DNA from 3 places in the Ruminococcus sp. AF20-12LB genome. Region 3 is predicted to be linked to each of the others. Evidence: riboswitches for the same ligand, from Rfam matches in the RefSeq annotation. Region 3 holds a riboswitch; each other region holds the start of a gene.
The links. A riboswitch is a leader RNA that binds a small molecule or an ion and turns the genes downstream of it on or off. The one in region 3 is predicted to bind cobalamin.
Positions count from the first base shown of each region.

Region 1 (3,141 bases), on a different contig from region 3:
CTAACATCTTTTACTGCATGAACCATTCCGTGAGAGGTCTGAAACTCCACATGTAATCTTTTTACCTTTAGAACATCATTTTTGGGCTGTTCCATTTTGTATTCCCTCCCCCAGATAATTAAATGCCAGAACAATGATCATGATCAGTATACCCGGATAAAACATCAGTCTTGGATAAGTCTGGATATAACTTTTACTGTCACTAAGCATGATCCCCCATTCCGGTGTCGGTGCCTGCACACCAAGGCCGATAAAGGAAAAACCGGCAATTGACAGAATGATCGAACCGATTTCCATTGTTGCCAGTGCGATCACAGATGGCAGGATATTTCTCAATACATGCCTGAATATGATCCTTGCGTGGCCGCAGCCTCCGGCTTTTAGTGCGGTCATATAATTTTTATTTTTTTCCTGAAGTGTCAATGCACGGGCAAGCCTTGCATATTCTGCCCAGGATACGACCGATAAGGACAGGATCAGATGAGCGCCGCTGGCTCCTACGGTTCCTGCAATGGCAAGTGCCACAATAAAGACCGGCATAGCCATAAATACATCAATGATCCTCATAATTATCGAATCGATTTTTCCACCTACGTATCCGGCAAACAGTCCGATCGGCACCCCGACACATACGGTGATCAGAAGCACCGTAAAGCTATAGCTCAGTGAATACCGGCTGCCCCAGAGAAGTCTTGATAAAATACATCGTCCCAGCTGATCAGTACCTAAAGGATATGCCGCCGACGGATTCTTTAATTTTATCGAAACATCCACAAGCAGTGGATCATGCGGCGCCAGTACAGGTGCAAAAATAGCTGCCAATACAAAAATTATGACCACCATCAATCCTATTTTTGTTTTTGGTGACCGGAATACCTGTTTCCAGTACAGATTCTGGATCATGCTTTTTTCTGTTTTCTGCTTTCTTCTGCTTCCCATTCTATGATCTCTCCTTTACTTTAACTGGATTCGCCGGTCAATCGCAGAATAGGCGATATCCACAAGAAAATTTAATACTACAATGCCAACAGCCAGAATAAAGATAAAACATTGCAGCACCGGAGTGTCTTTTGAGATCACGGATTTCAATGCCAGATTTCCGATTCCCTGAATTGAAAAAATACTTTCTATCACAGCTGAGCCACAGAAAAAACCGATCACAATTGATACCAGACGTGTCAGCACAGGAATCAGAATATTTTTCAGACCATGACGCAAAATTACATTTACAGATGACAATCCCTTGGCTCTGCTGGCACGTATGTAATCCTGCTTCAGCACCTGTATCATATTGGTACGGATCAATCTCGTCATAATTCCAAAGAAACTGATATCCATGGCAAATGCCGCAAGAATCGGGATGCCTCCGGCATCTCCTCCGATCACGGAAATCACTTTTAGCTTTACTCCAAATATATATAGCAGCATCAGACCGATCCAGAAAGACGGCATAGATACACTGAGGGACGACAAAATGCGAATGACTTTATCCAGAACTCTGTTTTCATAAATTGCCGACAAAATTCCGAGAGGGACTGATACGATCATCAACAATAAAAACGAAGTAACTGCCAGTTTAAATGTCTGTGGAAAATATCTTTTTAATTCCTCAAAAGCCGGTTTTCTGGTAGAATATGATTTTCCAAAATCGCCATGAAGTGCCTGATCCAGCCATTTCCCGTATTGTACCAGCACCGGCTGATCCAGTCCTTCCTCATGCCGTACTTCTTCTATCTGCTCCGGTGACGGGTGCTCGTATTTTTTCTCCGCCAGAACTCTGGCCGCATCACCTGCCGATATAAAACTCAGCATAAAAATAATAAATGTAACCGCCAGAACTACCGGAATCATAAATATAAAACGCTTTGCAATTACTTTTCCCATTTTCATTTCTCCTCATTTTTCATCTGTTTATTCGGTTAAAATAAAAAAGGCTGATATGATCCAGCATCATATCAGCACAAAAAACAAACCTCCACCTCAGGCAGAGCTTATTCCTTCTGTATCCCATCCGAATCAGAATTCTTCTGTCAAAAAGGCAAGTCTCCTGACTCCAGTTCTTCCTACTTACCATCTTCCCGGATCTCTCCAGTGATATTTTGGTTTTCGTCCCTGTCACAGTAGCGGTGGCTGTTCTGGCATTTCACCAGATTCCTTATTAAGTACTTTGTACACCCTTCTGACTATTCAATTTTCATAGTTGCAACGAATAAGTATTATAATATCATACTTTTCTTTTTATATAAATAGTTTTTCTGTCAAATATGAAATATCTGAACATTTCATATTAAAACCCGGATATTTTCCGCCTATATATCATTATAGATTCCTCAAGTAAATGACATTATGTATGAACAGTGACTTCTTTATATTTCCGTATAATGATCATATAACTTACGAATAATAAAACAGCTGCGCTGCTCCATGCACAGATCTCTGCATAGTATATTCCATCTTCGCCGATCATTTTTGGCAGCAGCAGCGCAACACTGACACGCATTATAAATTCTGCAATGCCGCTGGCAAGCGGAATCAAAGTATTACCCAGGCCCTGGATAGCGGAACGATACACATACAGCAGATACAGCACCCACAAAAAAACAGCCATAATAAACAAATACTTATATGCTATATCCAATACCTGTCGGGTCTGATCCGGTTCACCGGATACAAACAGGGACAGTACATTACGTCCAAACAACACCATCATACCGGAAATGAAAGCCGAAGTGAGCACTGCCATATAAGTGCCGCTGCGCACACCTTTTCGAATCCTCTGATATTTCTTTGCACCAAGATTCTGGCCTACATAGGTTGTAATAGCATATCCATATGAAACGGCAGCCATCTCCAAAACCCCATACAGCTTGTTCGATGCCGTAAATCCCGCCACAAACAGAAAACCAAATCCATTGATCACATACTGTACCACAAGTCCTCCCACGGAGATGATCACATTCTGTATCGCAAGAGGAACTCCCAGTTCCAAAAGCCGCAGGCTCATAGAGGGCTGCCTGTAAAAGTCCTTCTTTTCCAGGCGGATATCCGGGATTTTACGTAATACGATCAAACAGTACAAGGCTGAAAATCCCTGTGCGATAACGGTTGCCACTGCTGCTCCGGCTATACCCCAGCCAAAAA
Region 1 is NZ_QUGH01000017.1:35,461-38,601, forward strand. Features, by position in the region: gene DWX61_RS16670 (ABC transporter ATP-binding protein) at 1-95, opposite strand, end outside; gene nikC (nickel transporter permease) at 76-939, opposite strand; gene DWX61_RS16680 (ABC transporter permease) at 955-1,884, opposite strand; cobalamin riboswitch at 2,021-2,194, opposite strand; gene DWX61_RS16685 (MATE family efflux transporter) at 2,345-3,141, opposite strand, start outside.
Region 1: another riboswitch for cobalamin. It lies ahead of DWX61_RS16680 (ABC transporter permease); the one in region 3 lies ahead of DWX61_RS02345 (sirohydrochlorin cobaltochelatase).

Region 2 (3,141 bases), on a different contig from region 3:
ATACGCATGATCACCGCGTCCACAACGCCACCGAAATATCCGGCAATAACTCCTAAAAATGTACCGATCACAAAAATCACCGCAACCAGACATAATGTCATGATCAGGGAAGTTCTTGTTCCGAAAATAACACGGGAAAGAAGATCTCGTCCAAGTTTATCCGTTCCGAACGGATGAGCGGAACTCGGCTCCTGCAGTGATTCAGTCATAACTGCATTCAGCGGATCATATGGCGCAAGCTGCGGTGCGAAGATCGCAACGCCAATTACCACCAGGCCCAGAATGAAGAAAAGAGTGAACTGTTTATTTTCTTTAAATACTCGTAATACCTTTTTCAATTATCTATCCTCCTTAAGTCTTGGATCGAGATAAGTGTAGGACAGATCCACAAGCAGGTTGATGCACATGTACAGGATCGCGATCCAGAGTACATAGCCCTGTACAAGAGGATAGTCACGACAGGAAATTGCCTTTACTGCCATATTTCCCATACCAGGCCAGTTGTAAATGATCTCTACAACTGCGGTACCTCCAAGGAGGCTTCCAAGGGAAAGACCCAGCAGTGTTACCAGCGGAAGCATTACATTAGGAAGAACGTGTTTCCAAAGGATCACGCTTTCTTTGATTCCACGCATTCTTGCACCGGTCACATAATCCTGGTGAAGCTCCTCCAGCACCGCACTTCTTACCTGGCGGGTATATTTCGCAGACATGGCAAGTGCAAGAGTCAGTGCCGGAAGGATCATAGACTTGAAATCCGTACTTCCTCCTGCTACATTGATCCAGCGAAGCTGAACACCAAAGATACTGAGAAGGATCAGGCCCAGCCAGAAGCTTGGAACAGATACTCCCACAAAGGTAATTCCTCTCACAAAATAATCCGGGAATTTGTTCTGATATACAGCGGCCAGGATTCCAAGCGGTATGGAAATAATGACCATCATCAAAAGTGCCAGCAAAGACATCCTCAGCGTCGGCCAGAAACAAGATACCAGTTTATCCGTTACCGGCATTTTGAAAGAATAGGACTGTCCCATATCTCCTGTAACAACACCCTTCAGCCAGGAACCATACTGCACGAGAAAGGGCTGATCAAGGCCAAGCTCATGTCTTGTCTGTTCCAGAAGCTCCGGTGTCGGAAGATTACCACATTCTGTCAGCATGATCTCCGCAGGATCACCAGGTGACAGGTAGGTCAGTCCAAATGTGAAAAAGCTGATTCCAAATAATACAATGATGATCTGGAGAAATCTTTTTCCTATTTGTTTCTTTGTCACGTTTTACTCCTTTCCTCATTTGATGCGATTTTAACATTGCCGTTTTAATTGAGTTAGATAAAAAAACTACTGGATTCTTATTATGCAGAACATGCATGGAATTTTAGAAATTTGCACGAAAAAAGCCCGCGATGAAATACGGGCACATAAAAAAATATGCTTCCTATCTTCCGTAAGAATCATTTTAAAACAATTGCAAGCAGGTCTCCTGACTTAGGATCCTTACCCTCAGGCACCTTCCCGGTCTATTTCTCACGCACTCGACCAGTGGTATTTTGTCTGAGGATTCCCCCTTACAGTGACGGGATCGTACCGGATTTACACCGGTTTCCCTATTAATCCTCTCGGAACTTACAACGGCTGATGTGAAAATCAGCAAATGCTGTTAAATTACCTAAATATTATACGATAAAACTATAGTTTATGTCTATGGAAAAATGTTATATTTTTTGAAAACTCATAAATTTTGTTAAAGATGCTTGAATTGTATATATCCCCCATTGGGGATTTGACAATTAAATTTATTTGATCTGCTAAAAAAACACGGATTTTACCTCGCTGTTTTTACAAATAGAATAGCAAATGGTAAAACCCGGTTTTCTTACTGTTTCAATATGATTTCAGACAGAAGCGTTCTGAAAAGTCTGTTTACTATCAGGTCAGAGTATCTGTGATCGCCGCATATGCGATCATCGGTCCGTCTTCAATGATATTCAGGCTGGCTGTCTGATAAAGTACGACTCCGTTTTCAGTTGCAATAGACGTGTAAAGTAAATTTCCATAGTAATCTCTCAATTCACCCAGTTCTTCTCCCTTAAAGAAGTACTCTCCAGGCTTCTTGGATGGATACCAGCATCCGGTATACGGCGCATATTCATAGACTACATTTTCAAGAAGCATCTGACGGTAATGCTTCAGACCATGACACGTCTTTCCCTGGAGATGAAAAACAAGGTGACGGACGTCTCTTTTATCCTGTTCTACTTCCTCCCAGGTCCAGTAGCTGTGTCCGCCTCTTTCGATAAGAATACTTGGAATTCCAAGAGAAGAAGCATAATTATAGGCGCCACCTGTGGCGGTTGTGGAACGGACTACATATTTTACGCCGATATGCCGTGCCATATGCAATGACTTCTCTGCTGTTTTTTCATCTACAACCCCTACATAATAAACATAGGGATGAAGTTGTTCGAACCCATCTCCGCTGTGCAGGTCGATATAATAATCTGCTATAGAAAAAAGTTTCGTCACTATAGTATAGGCAATACGATCTGCAGCTGTTCCCTCAGGATCTCCGGGGAAAACGCGGTTCAGGTTCTTGCCATCCTCATAGACCAGACTCATGGTGCGATGCTCAAAGCCGCTGACGTTGACCAGTGGAACGATGATCACATTTCCCTTCAGTTCTTCCGGCTGAAATTCTTTTGCAAGTTCCATTGCTGCCTGGATTCCCACATACTCCGCACTGTGTATTCCTGCCGTGATCAGGACCGTCGGTCCGTCTTCCACTCCGCATATCACAGTTGCCGGCATTGCCATGCCATTTCCTGAGATCTTAATTTTTCCCTGTGCCTTCTCTCCTTTTTCAATCACCCAGTCATCAATTTTGATCATTGATTGTTTCCCTTTTCCTTTTTTATATTTCCGCACTTTTGACGATAAGTATATCATGCCTAACCGAAATTGTATATATTCTTTTTAGGATTCCGGGAATACAGAAAAAAACTTCCGTAACCGTTTTTCTGACCCGGTGTACAGAAGCTTTTTTCCTGAATGATATATGATTTATCTTTTCGCCAGTTCCCTGGTGATTTCCTCCCAGCTGACTCCTTTTTCCACCATGAGTACCATCATATGATAAAGA
Region 2 is NZ_QUGH01000002.1:338,464-341,604, reverse strand. Features, by position in the region: gene nikC (nickel transporter permease) at 1-338, opposite strand, end outside; gene nikB (nickel ABC transporter permease) at 339-1,277, opposite strand; cobalamin riboswitch at 1,459-1,647, opposite strand; gene DWX61_RS04275 (M14 family metallopeptidase) at 1,932-2,891, opposite strand; gene hisIE (bifunctional phosphoribosyl-AMP cyclohydrolase/phosphoribosyl-ATP diphosphatase HisIE) at 3,063-3,141, opposite strand, start outside.
Region 2: another riboswitch for cobalamin. It lies ahead of nikB (nickel ABC transporter permease); the one in region 3 lies ahead of DWX61_RS02345 (sirohydrochlorin cobaltochelatase).

Region 3 (3,141 bases):
ATTGCAAGAATTAAGTTTACATAGCGTTTTTTCATGATAATCTTCTCCCTTCCATAGATACAGCAATCTGCCCGGAAAACAGTCTTCCTGATCTTTCCGGGCAGTTACATTGATTTCTTATAGGTATCTGAACTCACTCAGATATTTTTGTATTTATTATTCTGCGGACTCCTCAGCAGAATCAGCCTCTGTATCTGCTGCATCAGAATCTGCGGATTCATCAGTGCTTCCCAGAGAATCGATTGCTGCCTTTGTATGCTCTACATAAAGCTTCTCAACGGCTTCGATCCTTCCAAGACCCTCGATCTGGCAGTCAACCTTATCGAAGTTTCCGGATGCTACAAACTGGCTCTTCCAGGAATCCTCATCATCACCGGCCATATCGTTGTTTGCATGGTCTCCGGCAACAACCATCAGCGGACGAAGAACAACGTTCTTGTATCCTGCTTCTTTTACTTTCTCGATAACCTTGTCGCAGGCTGTGTCTTCCGGCTCACCCTCTACAGTACCGATGAATGCGTTCTTGAATCCAAGGTCTTCCATCTGTGTCTGCATCTGATCGTATGTAATATTAGCTGTATGGGATGTTCCATGTCCCATAAATACGAATGCTGTACCAGCCTCAGCTGCTGCATCCATACTGTCAAATCCTGCCTCTTTGCAAGCCTCATCTGTGATCGCCTGAGCAACTGCTTTCTTGTCATCGTTGATCACTGTTGCATCATCTCCAACCTCGCCGAGCATTGGCTCTGCGATAGCTACAGACTCGAATTTATCTTTATATTCATTGATCGCTTCTGTCATCTCATCGTACTCAGCACCGTGCATCAGGTGAGTAGGCTGTACAACCAGGTTCTTAACACCATTCTCTACTGCACGGTCAAGAGCCTGCTGCATATTATCGATCACTTCATCATCTCTTGCCTCTACATGGTTGATGATGATCTGTGCTGTAAATGCTCTTCTTACAGACCAGTCCGGATAAGCTTCTGCAAGAGCATCCTCGATTCCCTTGACATCCTCTGCACGGCTGTCATTGAAGGAAGTACCGAAGCTTACAACAAGAAGCTCATTCTCACCGATCTCATCCTGGTTACGCGGATCGTCCTTGGAAGCATCTCCTGTGTCACGTCCAAAGTAATCCGGATCTGCATTCTCACCCTCTACCAGCTCTTTCTGAGCGTCTGTCAGAGCATCCCATGCTTCTTTGGCTGCCTTGCAGTCCTCATCTGTTGTGTCGTTTCTTTCCTGTACATAGATCTTGTCGATCAGAGCTGCTACATTATCTGCTGCTTCCTGATCTGCATCGGAAGCCTCTGTGGTATCAGCTGCCTCAGCGTTCTCTTCTGTAGCAGAATCCTCTGCTGCCATTGCTGTTGTAGCTGCACCCATAGAGCATGTCATGGAAACTGCGAGCATCAGAGCTAACATTGTTTTTCTTTTCATTTCTTATTGTCCTCTTTTCATGTATTTCCAGAATACTGATATGTACAAAAAACGGCAGCTCTCTGCGGCTGCCTGCTCACACATGATTCTCTGCGCAATACAAATACATAAAAAGAAGTTCTGTATTGTTATGGAGAATACAGATTCGTAAACCGCGAACCCTTGAATCTCGCAATAAGGCAGTTCTCCTGACTTGGTTCCACGCTGCTTTCCCTTCCCGGTCTCCCAGTGGTTATAAAAGCAGCTCCCCTTTCACAGTGACGGTATCGTTCCGGATTCTCACCGGATTCTCTTTTGCACATCCGACTGGATGCAACCTTATCGTTATAACATTTGCACATATTTTCTTTTATCTGGTTATCTAATTTTTACCACAAACTCACAAATTTGTCAAGATTGATGTCGGACGATTCACGGTTTTCTGTGACCTTCAGTTACTGTTCACTCCGTTCTCAGTAACACGCTTCGCGATGCACAGAATTTATGCTGATCGCATAAATTCGCGCGGTATGTCTCGGTTTTTCTGTGACCTTCGCTCACAAAAAACACCTCGCGGGACATTACCAGTGAACAGTAACGACCTTCACTCACAAAAACAGCCCCTTTCTGTCATCACCCTGATATCAGAAAAGGACTGTTTTGCTCATAATCGATAAACTGCTTCGCAGTTTATCTGGTTAAACGGATATTCGCAATCCGCTTCGCTACTTGCTCATAACAGATAAACTGCTCTGCAGTTTATCTGTTAAAATACTTCTGCTCCAGGTATCTGGCTACGTAGATTCCGCTGGCAGATGCATGGGAAAGAGAGTGTGTCACACCGCTGCAGTCTCCGATAACAAAGAGACCCTTGTGGCAAGTTTCCAGATTTTCGTCGATCTCAACCTCCATGTTGTAGAATTTAACCTCCACGCCATAAAGCAAAGTATCGTCATCCGCGGTTCCCGGTGCGATCTTGTCCAGGGCATAGATCATCTCGATGATGCCATCCAGGATACGTTTCGGCATAACAAGGCTTAAATCTCCCGGTGTCGCAGAAAGTGTAGGTGTTACGAAGCTTTCCTCAATACGGGCTTTTGTGCTTCGTCTTCCGCGGATCAGATCTCCGAACCGCTGTACCATAACACCACCGCCAAGCATATTGGAAAGTCTTGCAATGCTCTCACCGTATCCGTTGCTGTCATGGAACGGCTCTGAGAAATGCTTGGATACCAGAAGGGCAAAGTTTGTATTGTTGGTATGCTTTGCCGGATCTTCGTAGCTGTGACCGTTTACTGTGATGATACCGTTGGTATTTTCATTCACGACAACACCTCGCGGGTTCATGCAGAAGGTACGGACCATATCCTCAAACTTCTCAGTTCTGTAAACGATCTTGCTCTCATAAAGCTCATCTGTCAGACGGCTGAAAACCTCTGCCGGAAGCTCCACACGGACTCCGATGTCCACACGGTTGGAAAGAGTCGGGATCTTAAGCTCTGTACATACAGTTTCCATCCATTTACTTCCGCTTCGTCCTGCGGAGATGATACAGTAAGTTCCCTCGTAACGCTCATCGCCTACAACAACTGCGTAACCATCTTCTGTTTTCTCCACTTTATCAACAGATGCGTCAAAATAGAAATCCACATGGTCTTTCATTTTTTCATAGAGGTTCTGCAGCACCACATAGTTGATATCTGTTCCCAGATGACG
Region 3 is NZ_QUGH01000001.1:517,867-521,007, reverse strand. Features, by position in the region: gene DWX61_RS02350 (hypothetical protein) at 1-35, opposite strand, end outside; gene DWX61_RS02345 (sirohydrochlorin cobaltochelatase) at 157-1,446, opposite strand; cobalamin riboswitch at 1,608-1,782, opposite strand; gene DWX61_RS02340 (NAD(P)/FAD-dependent oxidoreductase) at 2,185-3,141, opposite strand, start outside.